Simiduia agarivorans SA1 = DSM 21679: one gene and its partners. The protein of the gene in region 2 interacts with the protein of the main gene of each other region in a pairwise test. Links are inferred from orthologs where the notes say so. Each region holds a gene or a part of one and is shown on either strand. Other genes may lie near its edges.

Region 1 (3,886 bases), 2.8 Mb from region 2 along the record:
CAGGGTGCCGCCGTCAATGTATTCAAGTTCACCGCCCAAAGGCACGCCGTGGGCAATGCGCGATACTGGAACGTCGAGTTTTTTCGCCCGCTCGCTGATGTAATGGGCCGTGGCTTCGCCTTCAATGGTGGGGTTGGTGGCGAGAATCACTTCTTCTATGCCGCCGGCGGCCAGCAAGCTATGCAGTTGGTCCAAACCCAGATCCTGCGGCCCGATGCCGTCGATGGGAGACAAGTGACCATGCAACACAAAATAGGTGCCCTGGTAGGTGCCGGCCTGCTCAATGGCCAGCACGTCGGCTGGCGTTTCCACCACACAAAGCAGCGCCTGATTGCGCCGTTTGTTGGCGCAGATGGAACACAGGGTTTGCTCGGTCAGGGTGCGGCAACGATCGCACTCACCCACGCCTTCCACGGCGGTGGCCAGTGCCGTGGCCAACCGGCTGGCGCCTTCCCGGTCGCGCTCGAGCAAATGCAACGCCATGCGCTGGGCCGATTTGGGGCCAACACCGGGCAGTGCACGCAAGGCACTCATCAATTCATCAATTAAAGGGCTGAACATTAATTAAACAGTCTCTGGATTCTGGTCGCTGGTTTCTGGTCACTCAGAAAGGCATCTTGAATCCCGGCGGCATCTGCATGCCGCCGGTCAGGCTTTGCATCATCTCGCGGTTTTTATCTTCCACTTTGCGCACTGCATCGTTGACGGCAGCCGCCAATAAATCTTCCAACATTTCTTTGTCTTCAGACATGAGCGAATCATCAATGCTCACGCGCTTGACGTCGTGGCGGCCATTCATAATCACCGACACCAGACCCGCGCCCGATTGACCGGTCACTTCTGCGTTAGCCGCTTCTTCCTGCATCTTCTGCATTTTTTCTTGCATCTGCTGCGCCTGTTTCATCAGGTCGCCCATGTTTCCGAACATGTTTACCTCAGCGTTAAAGGGGTTCTACCGTGGATTCGTCCAATGCGGCCTGAAAGGTGGCTTCCAGTTTCTGCAACAGCGAATCGGTTTTCAGACTTTCCAGGGCGCGCGCCTGTTTCTCCGCGCGCAGCCGGATAGCGGTGGCCGACGGCGTTTCCGTTTTCACCTCACCGGGCTCGATATTCACCTGCACGGGCTCGTTGAAATAGGCCGTGAGCACATCGGCCAGCCGCTGCTGGTGACTGGGGTCGTACAGGTTGGCGTTGGCGGCATCCAGGACAAAACTCAGCTGGTTGCCATTTACCGCCACCAATTCACTGTTCGCAGCGGTGCTTTGCAGCACCCCGGCCACTTTCAATTCCAGATACAGCCCCACCCAATCGCCCGGTTTGAGGGTGACCAGGTGGTAGGACCTGACCGGCGCGTGTGTCGCCGGTTGTGCAGGCGCTTTGCTTTGTACCGGTGCAGGTGCAGGTGCAGGTGCAGGTGCAGGTGCAGGTGCAGGTGCAGGTGCAGGTGCAGGTGCAGGTGCAGCAGGCTGCGCGGCCACAGGTGCGGGCGTCAAGGATTGGCTGTTTGCGCGAGACGGTTCGGCCAGACCAGGTTCGGCCCGGGCAGATTCGGCCCGGACAGGTTCAGCCTGAGCGGGCGACGACGGTTGCGGGGCTGCTACCGGTTCAGGTGTTTTTTTTTCCGCGGATGCGCTTGGCTGATGATCATCCTCATCGCCGTCCAGCCCGGGCGGTGCTTCGTCCCAGGGCGGGGTGTCATCCCGGGGCGGCAGACTCTCGGCCGGCGGGGGCGTTGCCGGTGCAGGCGCCCTCGCCGTCTCCACTCCGGCGGCGCCAGCGGCTGGCTGGGCAGCAGATTGGGTCTCAGGCGCGGGTTGTGGCGCGCTGACTGGCGGCGCTGCCTGCGGCGCACTGGCTGGCTGAACACTGGCCGGCTGCGCCAGCGCGGTCTTGGGCAAATCGACCACACCCTGGGGTTTGAACGCCAGCATGCGCAACAACACCATATCAAAACCGCTGCGCGGATCGGGTGCCAGCGGCAGATCGCGGCGGCCCAATAAGGCGGTCTGGTAATAGAGCTGGACATCTTCGGTGGGCATGGCCTGAGCCAGCGCCAACACCTGTTCGCGATCGCCAAAGGAGTTGTCGATGGCTTCGGGCATGGCCTGGGCGATGGCAATGCGGTGTAACACCGACAGCATTTCCGCCAACGCGCCCTGATAGTCGGGCGAGTGTTCGGCCAGCTGGTTGACGGCGCTCATCAGCGCCTGGGTGTCGGCTGCCGCCAACGCAGACAACAGGGCATACACCAGCTGCTGATCCAGGGTGCCGAGCATAGACCGCACCTCGGCCTCGGCCACCTTGCCATTGCCAAAGGCGATGGCCTGATCGGTGAGCGAGAGCGCATCGCGCATACTGCCATCGGCCGCGCGCCCCAACTGCCAGAGCGCGGCCTCTTCAAACGGCACCAGCTCTTTTTCGAGCACGTACGCCAGATGGCCCACGATGCGCTCGGGGTTCATGTTCTTGAGGTTGAACTGCAAGCAGCGCGACAACACCGTCACCGGCAGCTTTTGCGGATCGGTGGTGGCAAGCAGGAATTTCACGTGGGGTGGCGGCTCTTCCAGGGTCTTCAGCAGGGCATTGAAGCTGCTGGTGGAGAGCATGTGCACTTCGTCGATGAGGTAGACCTTGTAGCGGCCACGGGTGGGCGCGTACTGGACGTTTTCCAGCAGCTCGCGGGTGTCTTCCACCTTAGTGCGGCTGGCGGCATCCACTTCGATCAGGTCGACAAAACGGCCTTCGGCAATTTCATTACAGGCCGAGCACTGGCCGCACGGCTCTGAGCTGACGCCGGTTTCACAGTTAAGGCATTTGGCCAGAATACGGGCGATGGTGGTTTTGCCCACCCCGCGGGTGCCGGTGAACAGGTAGGCGTGGTGCAGCCGGTTGTGGTCCAGGGCGTTAATCAACGCCTGGAGCACATGCTCCTGCCCCACCATCTCGCGGAATATGCGCGGCCGCCATTTGCGGGCGAGTACCTGATAACTCATGAGTGTAAGTGCCTGATAATACGAACGTTGCAGTATATCTCAGCTCACTTTGAGAAACACGGGGTCCGGGAGGTGGCGTTCCGGACAGACAGGGCCCGCGGGCGGCAGACCACTCAAGCGTGTCCTTTAACACGCTAGAGGCCCGCCGTTGCGGCGTACACCTGAAAGCCAAACCAGATCGCGACCAGAATCTCAATCAATACGCCCGTGCGCTTACCCACGTTTACCTCCCCATATGTGCGCGCCAGAAAACGCCGCGCGGATGCCATTGCCATGATGGAGACCAGTATCGCAACCGCCACCCGCCGGGAAAATCGGCCGGATGGCGGCCCCCGTTTGGCCTAGGCCATTTACGACATGAGGCCAATGCAAGCCGGGCCGCCCGATCCCTACACTGGCGCCATCTGAAATTGAGTGGCAATGCGATGCAGAAGCTAGACCTGATTATTGTTGGTGCAGGCCCCGCCGGGCTGAGTGCCGCCGTGCAAGCTGCCAAGCGCGGCCTGCGCTGTTTGGTACTGGAGGCGGCAGACGCCATCGCCGGCACCATCCGCGGTTTCACCGGCGGCAAGTGGATCATGTCTGAACCCAGCCGGCTGACCAAACGCAGCCCCCTGCCGTTCGACGCCGCCCACCGGGAAACCCTGCTGTCGGAGTGGGAAGCGGTGGCCGCAGCGCACCAACTGCAACTGCATTGCAACGAGTCGCTGGTCAGCATTGACGGAGAAGCGCCCCAGTACGTGATTACCACCAGTAAAGGCGTGCACTACCAAACCCGGCACATCGTGCTGGCTTACGGCATTCAGGGGAACCCCACACCGCTGCCGGCGCCCGGCGCTAATCTGGTGGATGTGCAATACCGGGTTCCCTCGGCTGGCTGGCGCGATCAGCGC
Region 2 (5,221 bases):
ATAACTGACTCTCCGTCTACTTAATCTGGATCAATAAAATGGGTACACCAAATCGATACAGTGCACCCATACAAATCACACAGCGATGAGGTTTAACGATGAAATCACTGACGACGTTGGCATTGGCAATTGCAGCCCTGTCCACCCAGCAAGTAAGTGCAAACGACTGGATAGTCCGCGCAGGTGTTACCAGCGTGCAGCCCAACACCAGCAGCAGCTTTATTGCCATTGATGGCACCGCCACCGACAGCAAAGTCGACATCGGCAGCAACACCCAACTGGGTCTGACCGCAACCTATTTGGTGGACGATAACTGGGGCATTGAATTGCTGGCAGCCACACCGTTTACCCACAAAATCAAAGCCAAAGGCGGCGCACTGAATGGTGCCGGCGTAGGCGAAACCCAGCACCTGCCGCCCACACTCAGCGCAGTTTACTATTTCACCAATGGCGATCTGCGCCCCTATGTTGGATTGGGTCTGAATTACACAACGTTCTTTTCCGAAGATGTGGATGCCGATCTGGAAGGCATTCTGGGTGCAAGTAAATTAACGCTGAAAGACTCCTGGGGCCTGGCGGCGCAAATTGGTGTGGATTACAACCTGAACGATCGCTGGCAGCTGAACGCCTCCATGCGTTATATCGATATCAACACCGATGCGAAAATTACCAACGGCACCAATGTGGTGACAGCGGACGTGGATATCGATCCCTACGTTTACAGCCTGATGGTGGGCTATAAGTTTTAATATGTTGCTAGTTGCTAGTTGCTAGTTGCTAGTTGCTAGTTGCTAGTTGCTAGTTGCTAGTTGCTAGTTGCTAGTGAGAATTTTACTAGCGACTAGAAACTAGTCGCTAGTAACTTCCATCAATAAACCATCCGCACGGCTTCTTCGCCAAAAATATCACGAAGCTCTGTCAACAATTGCTCGGACGCATTGACTTTCCATTCTGAGCCAAACAACACCCGGCCCCGGGCGATGTCGTTTCGTAAATCCACCGACACCGGGCAGTTGCCACCGCGATGCTGGTTCAACACCTGTATCAGCGCTTCAACCTGTTTATCGGCTATGGCTTCACGTTGCCATTCCATGTGAACACCCCGCGCAAGACCGGCGCGTGCTTCGCCCAGTGTGTTGACGCTGTCAGCACGCATTTTCAGCATGCCGGAATAATCGTCGTGACTCACCTGCCCTTCAATTACCAGCATGGCGTCTTTGACAATTTTTTCCCGGTAGTTGTTATAGGTATCGGAAAACAACGCCACTTCAATGCGTCCCGAACGATCATCCAGCGAGACAAACGCCATAGTATCCCCACGTTTGGTTTTCATTACCCGCATCGCCACCACCAGACCGGCAACCCGCTGGTTGGATTTTTCCGGCTTAAGATCGGCGATGCGGTTGGACACCAGGTACTTCAACTCACGCGCGTATTCATCAATGGGGTGGCCAGTGAGATACAAGCCCAAGGTGTCGCGCTCGCCCTCAAGGCGCTCGCGCATAGTCCAGCTTTTCACGCCGCGGAATTCGCTGTACACATCATCATCTTCGGCGGCCGCTGTGGGTACAACCTCACCAAACAAGTCCATCATGCCCGCCGCTTCATTGGCGTGGCTTTGCTCGGCGGCTTTCACCGCCTCGCCGATGGCCGACATGAGTACGGCGCGGTCGTAATCCAGGCTTTGCTGCGGACCGATAGTGTCAAAAGCGCCTGAACGTACTAACGCCTCCAATGCACGCTTGTTCACTTTGCGCGGGTCGATGCGGGCACAGAAATCAAACAGACTGGTAAAGGGGCCGCCGCTGTTGCGGGCCTGAATAATATTGTCTACAGGGCCTTCACCCAGGCCTTTGATGGCACCCAGGCCATAGACAATGGCACCTTCAGGATTCACGTTAAACATGAACTCGCCCGCATTCACATCCGGCGGCAGGAGCTTGAGCCCCATCTCCCGGCATTCTTCAATAAAGGTCACCACCTTGTCGGTTTTATCCATGTCCGACGACATGGTGGCAGCCATGAAGTGGGCGGGGTAATGCGCCTTGAGCCACGCAGTCTGGTAGGACACCAACGCGTAAGCGGCGGAGTGGGACTTGTTAAAACCGTAGCCGGCAAACTTTTCCACCAGGTCGAAAATTTTCATCGCCAGATCCGGGTCCACGCCCTGATCGGCTGCGCCGTTTTCAAAAGTGGAGCGCTGCTTGGCCATTTCCTCGGGTTTTTTCTTACCCATAGCCCGGCGCAACATGTCAGCGCCACCGAGCGTATAACCGGCCAGCACCTGGGCAATCTGCATCACCTGCTCCTGGTACACGATCACCCCGTAGGTGGGTTCCAGAATCGGCTTGAGTGACATGTGCTGGTAAGTGGCATCCGGGTAAGCCACCTTGGCGCGGCCGTGCTTACGGTTGATAAAGTCATCCACCATGCCGGACTGCAGCGGGCCAGGACGGAACAGAGCCACCAGGGCGATCATGTCTTCCAGATTGTCGGGCTGCAGCCGCTTGATCAGGTCTTTCATGCCGCGCGATTCGAGCTGAAATACTGCCGTGGTTTCTGCGCGTTTCAACAGCTTGAAGGTTTTCTCATCATCCAGCGGCAGGGCGGAAATATCGAGCGGTGGCTCGCCGGTTTTTTGCCGGTCGCGATCAATCATTTTGACCGCCCAATCGATGATGGTGAGCGTGCGAAGGCCGAGGAAGTCAAACTTCACCAGGCCTGCGGATTCCACATCGTTTTTGTCGTATTGGGTCACCAGACCGCCGCCGGTTTCATCGCAATACAGGGGCGCAAAATCGGTGAGTTTGGTAGGCGCGATCACCACGCCACCGGCGTGCTTACCCACGTTGCGGGTGAGGCCTTCCAGCTTCACTGCCATTTCCCAGATTTCACCCGCCTCGCCGTCGGTTTCGATAAACTCCTTCAGCAGCGGCTCTTCTTCCAACGCCTGCTTGAGCGTCATGCCGGGCGTGGGCGGGATCATTTTTGAGAGTTTATCGGCCAGGCCGTAACTCTTGCCCTGCACCCGCGCCACGTCGCGCACCACCGCTTTCGCGGCCATGGTACCGAAAGTAATAATCTGGCTCACCGCATCGCGGCCGTATTTGTCGGCCACGTAGCTGATGACCTTGTCGCGGTTTTCCATACAGAAATCCACGTCGAAGTCGGGCATGGATACCCGCTCCGGATTCAGGAACCGCTCGAACAGCAGGTCGTATTCGAGCGGATCCAGGTCGGTAATTTTCTGCGCATAGGCCACCAGCGAACCGGCACCGGAACCCCGGCCAGGTCCCACCGGAATGCCGTTGTCTTTGGCCCACTGGATAAAGTCCATTACGATCAGGAAGTAGCCGGGGAATCCCATCTGCATGATGATGCCGAGCTCAAACCGCAACCGGTCAATAAACGCCTGTCGCTTGCTGTCGTAGTCCGGATCATCGCGCTGAAGAATGCGTTCGAGCCGCCATTCCAGACCTTCATAGGTGATTTTCTGGAAAAACACATTCACACGCAGCGCTTCGGCATATTCGGGCGTGGACTCCTTGCCTTCCCATTTGCCCGCCATGGCCGTGCGCGCTTCCTCGCGCATGTAGTCCAGCGGATAGATGGAAAAAATCTCGCCTTGCTCAAAGTCATCCGGGATCGGGTAGTCGGGCAGGAAGTAGGTGCCGAGCTGGATATTCACCGAACAGCGCTTAGCAATTTCCACGGAATTCGCCAGCGCTTCCGGAATATCGCTGAACAAGTCGGCCATTTCCTCGGCCGAACGGAGGTATTGCTGCTCGCTGTACCGGCGCTCGCGGCGCGGGTCATCCAACGCCCGGCCCTCGCCGATGCACACGCGCGCCTCATGCACTTCAAACTCATCGGCGTGCAGAAAGCGCACATCATTGGTGGCCACCACCGGGCACTGCATTTTCTCCGCCAGCGCCACAGCTGCGTGCAGATAATCTTCTTCGTTTTCGCGCCCGGTGCGGGTGAGTTCCAGATAAAACCGGTTGGGAAAATCCGCCTGCCAGGCCGCCAGTAATTGTTCTGCCTGCTGCTTGCGGCCGGCGATCACTGCTTTACCCACATCGCCAAACCGTCCGCCGGATAAAGCAATCACACCTTCGGCATGATCGCGCACCCAATCGCGCTGGACCCGGGCGGCACCGTGATACTGACCGTGTTGCCAGCCCTTGGAAATCAGTTCGGTAATTTTTTTGTAGCCTACATCGTTCATGGCCAACAGGGTGATCAGGCTTTCGTTGCCCTCCTCATCCACCAGCGTCAGATCGGTACCGGCAATGGGTTTGACGCCACTGCCCTCACATTTGGTGTAGAACTTGATGAGGCCGTAGAAATTGGCAATATCGGTCACGCCGCAGGCGGGCATTTCCAGCTCTTTCAGCCGGTTGATCAACGGCCCCACCCGCACCACACTGTCGGTGAGGGAAAACTCTGTATGCAGGCGCAGGTGGATAAAGCCCGGGGTTGCAGCAGTCATTAAAAGAGATCCATTTGTTCAATTTGCTTGCGCACCGGCCCGAAGGATTGGCGGTGGTGTGGGGTAATACCGTGTTCGGCGATGGCCGCCAGGTGATCGGCGGTTGGGTAGCCCTTGTGCCCGGCAAAGCCGTATTTGGGGAATTGTTCGTGCAGCGCCACCATTTCCCGGTCGCGGGTGACCTTGGCCAGAATGGAGGCCGCTGAAATCGCCGCCACCCGGCTGTCGCCTTTAACCACACACTCGGCCGGGTACTGCCAACGCGGGATTTTGTTGCCATCCACCCAGACGTGCTCCGGCTGGGGATTCAGCCCCTGAACTGCGCGGGTCATGGCCAACAGGCTGGCCTGCAGGATATTGAGTTTGTCGATTTCAGCCACACTGGCCCTGGCAATGCAAAAGGCCAGCGCCTTGGCCTGAATCTCGGGAAACAGGGCTTCGCGCTTTTTCTCGGTGAGTTTTTTGGAGTCGTTCAGGCCCTGAATCGGGTTGGCCGGGTCCAGAATCACCGCCGCCGCTACCACATCACCTGCCAGGGGCCCACGGCCCACTTCATCCACGCCTGCCCCCAAGCTGCCTGAATAAACACTGACAAAGGGCCCCAGCTCTACCTTGCTCATTTATTGATCAAACCACCCAACACTGCAAAGGCGGATAATAGCACCGGCAGCCTTAGCACCCCACCCCCCTATCCGCTACAATAGCGCCCCTATGCATTCCCTGAGGCAC
Region 3 (3,989 bases), 760 kb from region 2 along the record:
TCAACACAAAGGGGGCATCACCATACCAACTGGGCAATTCCAGCCGACGGGGCGATTGGCTGAGATGGTGCAACGCCTGCTGGAACACCGTTTCCGCATTCATGTCCGTATCGCTTATACAGGCATTATTGTCGCACCATTGAAAAAACCGGTGCATGGCCATCTGCATAAGCCCGGGCCACTCTTCGGCTTTGCCAAAGCCTGGCGGGTAGACCGAATCCAATACCAGGCTGGTCAGGCCTGCGGGTTGATCAAGGGCCACCTGCATGGCCAGCCGGGTGCCGTAAGACACGCCCCATAAATGCCATTGCTCGTAGCCCAGTAAGGCTGGTAAAGATTGAATATCGTCTGCATCGGCACGGGTGCCAAGGGTTTGCAGGGGCACTTTTTGTGCATCTGGCCCATGCGCCAACTGGCGTTCAAAACACCATTGATAGGCCTGAAACAGGCGACCGCTCTCTTCGAACGCATTGAGATCTTCCGACAACGCCCGGCGGTATTCGCGGCTGGCAAAATCACATTGCAACAATGGCGCCGACAGACCGGTACCGCGCCGATCCACCAGGACCAGATCCAAAGGGCCATTCAACCGGTCTTGCAGGCCTCGCCAATAGTCGATGTCATCGGATGAAATAAACACGCTGCCGCCGGGGCCGCCCGAGAGGTAGAGCAAGGCTTCTGAATTCGCCGACGCCATGCGGCCGGGCAATACCACTAACGGCAACTCAAATTCGAAACCGGCATCTGTCACATGCAATTGAAAACACTGTTCGGGCCAGCGCTGATCGGTTTCAAACCAACAGGCAACCGAGACCAATTCACGTTGATCAGGTGGCAAAGGTGCAACAGACGCAGGCCCCCGCAGGAACACCCAAAGCGCACAACCCAGCGCCAACACCAGCGCCACAAACCATTTCATCACAAACTGACTCCCGAATATTTCAGCGCCGGCCAGGGCAGCGTTTCCGGCGATGCGAAACCGGCCAGCGCCTGTTCAAAGGCAGGTCCGGCAAATCGTTCACCCGCGCAGGGCGCACAGGTGAAAAGGCGCGGCTGACCACGCCAGGTAAACTGCAGTTGCCAGGCATGCAGATACCCGCGGTCATACGCGCTGGCGTGAGCGGCGTCATAAATATCATCGCCCGCCACGGGGCAACCCAGGCTATTGAGTGCAACGCGCAACTGATGAGTCTTACCGGTGTGAGGCTTTAATACAAATAACCGATGCCCTTCCCCACAGGCCGCACTGAAAAACTGCGTCAGGGCCGGGTTCGCTTTAGCGTGCAACAGTTTCCAACCGCGCCGCCGGGCTTTACTCATATCACCGGCGATCAGTCCTTGCTTTTTATTGGGTTTACCACGCCCGATAGCGAGATAGTATTTTTCCATGGCACGCTGCTCAAACAGACGGCCGAACTCGCCCGCGGCCGATGCCGAACGGGCCAACAACAGCAGCCCCGAGGTCATTTTATCGAGCCTGTGAACCGGCCACAGGGATTCACCGAGGAACGCTTCTGCCTGCGTAACAACGCCCGGGACATCACCTTCCGTGTGAAAGTTAACGCCCGGGGCTTTGTGAATCAGGAAAAAATCAGGATCGGTCGTTAGGAGGGAGAAACTTGCGCTGACTTGCGCCACACAGCACCACCGGATTTTTTATCGATACCATCAAGCTTGGCCTCGTGCAGCGCCAATTCCTGCTCCGACGCCATCACCACCGTCAGTGGCCTGCGCCCGGCCGGCAAACGGCGGATACCCGTGACCCCGCCGGCCTTTTTATCTTCCGAGTCGGCAGACAGGGACAAATCGGTCTGGCCACCCGTCATCAATAAATAGACGTCGGCAAGAATTTCCGAGTCCAACAAGGCGCCGTGCAGATCGCGCTGGGAGTTGTCTACGCCGTAACGCTTACATAACGCATCGAGATTATTTTTCTGACCCGGGTGCTTGGCACGCGCCATGGCCAGGGTGTCAATAATCCCACAATAATGACCAATGGGCTGTTTACCATCTGCCAACAACGCGAACTCGTGATTGATAAAACCCACGTCAAATGGTGCGTTGTGAATCACCAATTCTGCGCCTTGCACAAAGGCCAGAAATTCATCGGCTACCTGATGGAACCTGGGTTTGTCTGCGAGGAACTCATTGGTGATACCGTGAACTTCGATGGCACCCTGCTCCACTTCCCGGTCGGGATTGATGTACACGTGAAAGTGCCTACCAGTCAGTTTGCGGTTCACGAGTTCAACACAACCGATTTCAATAATCCGGTGCCCCTGCGCGGGTTCCAGACCGGTGGTTTCGGTATCCAATACTATCTGGCGCATGGCGATCAGACCTTTTGCATTTGCTCGATACCCTGATTGGCCAGGCTATCGGCGATTTCATTTTCTCGATGCCCGGCATGGCCTTTGACCCAAGCCCAGCTGACCTTGTGCCGCCCATTCTGTTCATCCAGTGCGCGCCACAGATCAGCATTTTTTACCGGTTGCTTGCTGGCGGTTTTCCAGCCATTTTTTTTCCAGTTGGCCAACCAGCTGGTGATGCCCTGTCGTACGTATTGCGAGTCGGTGGTCAGCAGTACCTCACAAGGTTCCTTGAGTGCCCTGAGCCCCTCGATGGCCGCCATCAGTTCCATGCGGTTATTGGTGGTATCCGGCTCGCCGCCGCACAGGGCCTTTTCCTGCTGACCATAACGCATCAATACGCCCCAACCACCCGGTCCGGGGTTGCCTTTACAGGCTCCATCAGTAAATAACTCGACCTTTTTCACTCTGACTCCTCAAACCAAGGAGCGAAGAATACCAGATTAATCGGGGGGATTTTTCCTGTGGGTGTTTTTATGTGCCCGCTGGTTGGCCGGAACCGAACGCTTAACGGCCCCCAGGCCGGGCATCAATTCGCGGGCTTTCCAGAGTGGGCGGATGGGTGTGAGCGGAATAATCTCCTTGCGGGCCACCAGCACATAGAAGCCCCCCCCGGCCCATTGCCAGCGCTCGCACCAATCATCAAAACCGCCAAAACTCGACAACAGGCGCTGCCCCTGCACGGGCAAGCGATAAAAACCCCGGCTCAGGTTGGTCGGTTCAATTTCAAGCAAGCGCAACCAGTCGGACAGGCGCCTGACACTGAGCGCCTGGTAACGCCAGTGCGACTGCCCGCCCAGGGCTGCGAGCGTTTTCCAGATACCCAACAGGCTCCAGGGATTGAAACCGACAATCACCAGGTGCCCGCGCGGAATCAACACCCGCGCTGCCTCGCGCAGGACCTGGTGCGGTTGGTTGGCGAATTCGAGGATGTGATGCAGTAAGACCACGTCAATGGATTCGGCAGGCAATGGCAGCTGTTCCGGTCGCGCCAGCGCAGTGGGGCCCCGCCCGCCCGGGTCGGCGCCCAAGGGGTTCAGGTTGAACCGGTGCAGAATCCGGCTGGTGGCAGTGAGTTCGAGATCCCGGCAGACGCTCATCTGACACAGGTGGTAGCCAAACAGGCAGGACAAGACTTCGTCCACCTGCACCAACTCACGGCTGAGCAACTCCCGCCCCGCTGGCGTCCGGAACCAACGCTCCATGGCGGGCACGGCATCCCCCAGAGGCGGCAGCCCCCGACCCCAATGGGTCAGACCAGGCAAGCGCTTGAAGCGTTCGGGCGGCGTCAGGTAGCTCATGGGATGAATCCTGCAGGCTCGGAGGTATAATTATGGGCACAAAATCCGCGCGCACACCAGTTTGAGGTCCACATGCTACATATCACGCCCATTCCGGCATTCCAGGACAACTATATCTGGGCGCTGGGGATCGACGACAAGGTCTGGCTGGTAGATCCCGGCGACGGCGAGGCTGCCCGACAATGGCTGAACAGCCATAACAAACAGCTGCAGGGACTGCTGATCACCCACCACCACGCCGATCACACGGGCGGCATCGCGGATCTGCAGCAACACTGGCCGGCGCTGCAGGTGTTTGGCCCGGGCCCGATCAAGGGCA

Evidence for each region. Proteins that work in one complex are often made in the same cells at the same time.
Region 1: the proteins of dnaE (region 2) and dnaX interact in binary tests that used the Escherichia coli proteins (3 or more experiments, as listed by UniProt). The link is inferred for Simiduia agarivorans SA1 = DSM 21679 from one-to-one orthologs.
Region 3: the proteins of dnaE (region 2) and dnaQ interact in binary tests that used the Escherichia coli proteins (3 or more experiments, as listed by UniProt). The link is inferred for Simiduia agarivorans SA1 = DSM 21679 from one-to-one orthologs.

What each region holds. Positions count from the first base shown.
Region 1 is NC_018868.3:3,986,092-3,989,977, reverse strand. What follows is about bases 468-3,356. They hold dnaX (DNA polymerase III subunit gamma/tau), read right to left. Parts: upstream 2,994-3,356; coding sequence 942-2,993; downstream 468-941. Other genes in these bases: M5M_RS20420 (hypothetical protein), read right to left, coding at 3,128-3,268; M5M_RS17810 (YbaB/EbfC family nucleoid-associated protein), read right to left, coding at 605-928; recR (recombination mediator RecR), read right to left, coding at 468-561. In the rest of the region: more of recR, read right to left, coding at 1-467; M5M_RS17800 (FAD-dependent oxidoreductase), read left to right, coding at 3,419-3,886. UniProt on the Escherichia coli protein: Part of the beta sliding clamp loading complex, which hydrolyzes ATP to load the beta clamp onto primed DNA to form the DNA replication pre-initiation complex.
Region 2 is NC_018868.3:1,149,122-1,154,342, forward strand. What follows is about bases 669-4,892. They hold dnaE (DNA polymerase III subunit alpha), read right to left. Parts: upstream 4,493-4,892; coding sequence 869-4,492; downstream 669-868. Other genes in these bases: M5M_RS05190 (OmpW/AlkL family protein), read left to right, coding at 669-749; rnhB (ribonuclease HII), read right to left, coding at 4,492-4,892. In the rest of the region: more of M5M_RS05190, read left to right, coding at 99-668; more of rnhB, read right to left, coding at 4,893-5,112. UniProt on the Escherichia coli protein: DNA polymerase III is a complex, multichain enzyme responsible for most of the replicative synthesis in bacteria. This DNA polymerase also exhibits 3' to 5' exonuclease activity. The alpha chain is the DNA polymerase catalytic subunit.
Region 3 is NC_018868.3:384,700-388,688, reverse strand. Bases 468-3,459 are described here. They hold dnaQ (DNA polymerase III subunit epsilon), read right to left. Parts: upstream 2,331-3,459; coding sequence 1,605-2,330; downstream 468-1,604. Other genes in these bases: M5M_RS01770 (class I SAM-dependent methyltransferase), read right to left, coding at 2,813-3,459; rnhA (ribonuclease HI), read right to left, coding at 2,336-2,776; M5M_RS01785 (TIGR01621 family pseudouridine synthase), read right to left, coding at 919-1,638; M5M_RS01790 (alpha/beta fold hydrolase), read right to left, coding at 468-919. Outside these bases: more of M5M_RS01790, read right to left, coding at 1-467; more of M5M_RS01770, read right to left, coding at 3,460-3,670; gloB (hydroxyacylglutathione hydrolase), read left to right, coding at 3,743-3,989. UniProt on the Escherichia coli protein: DNA polymerase III is a complex, multichain enzyme responsible for most of the replicative synthesis in bacteria. The epsilon subunit contain the editing function and is a proofreading 3'-5' exonuclease.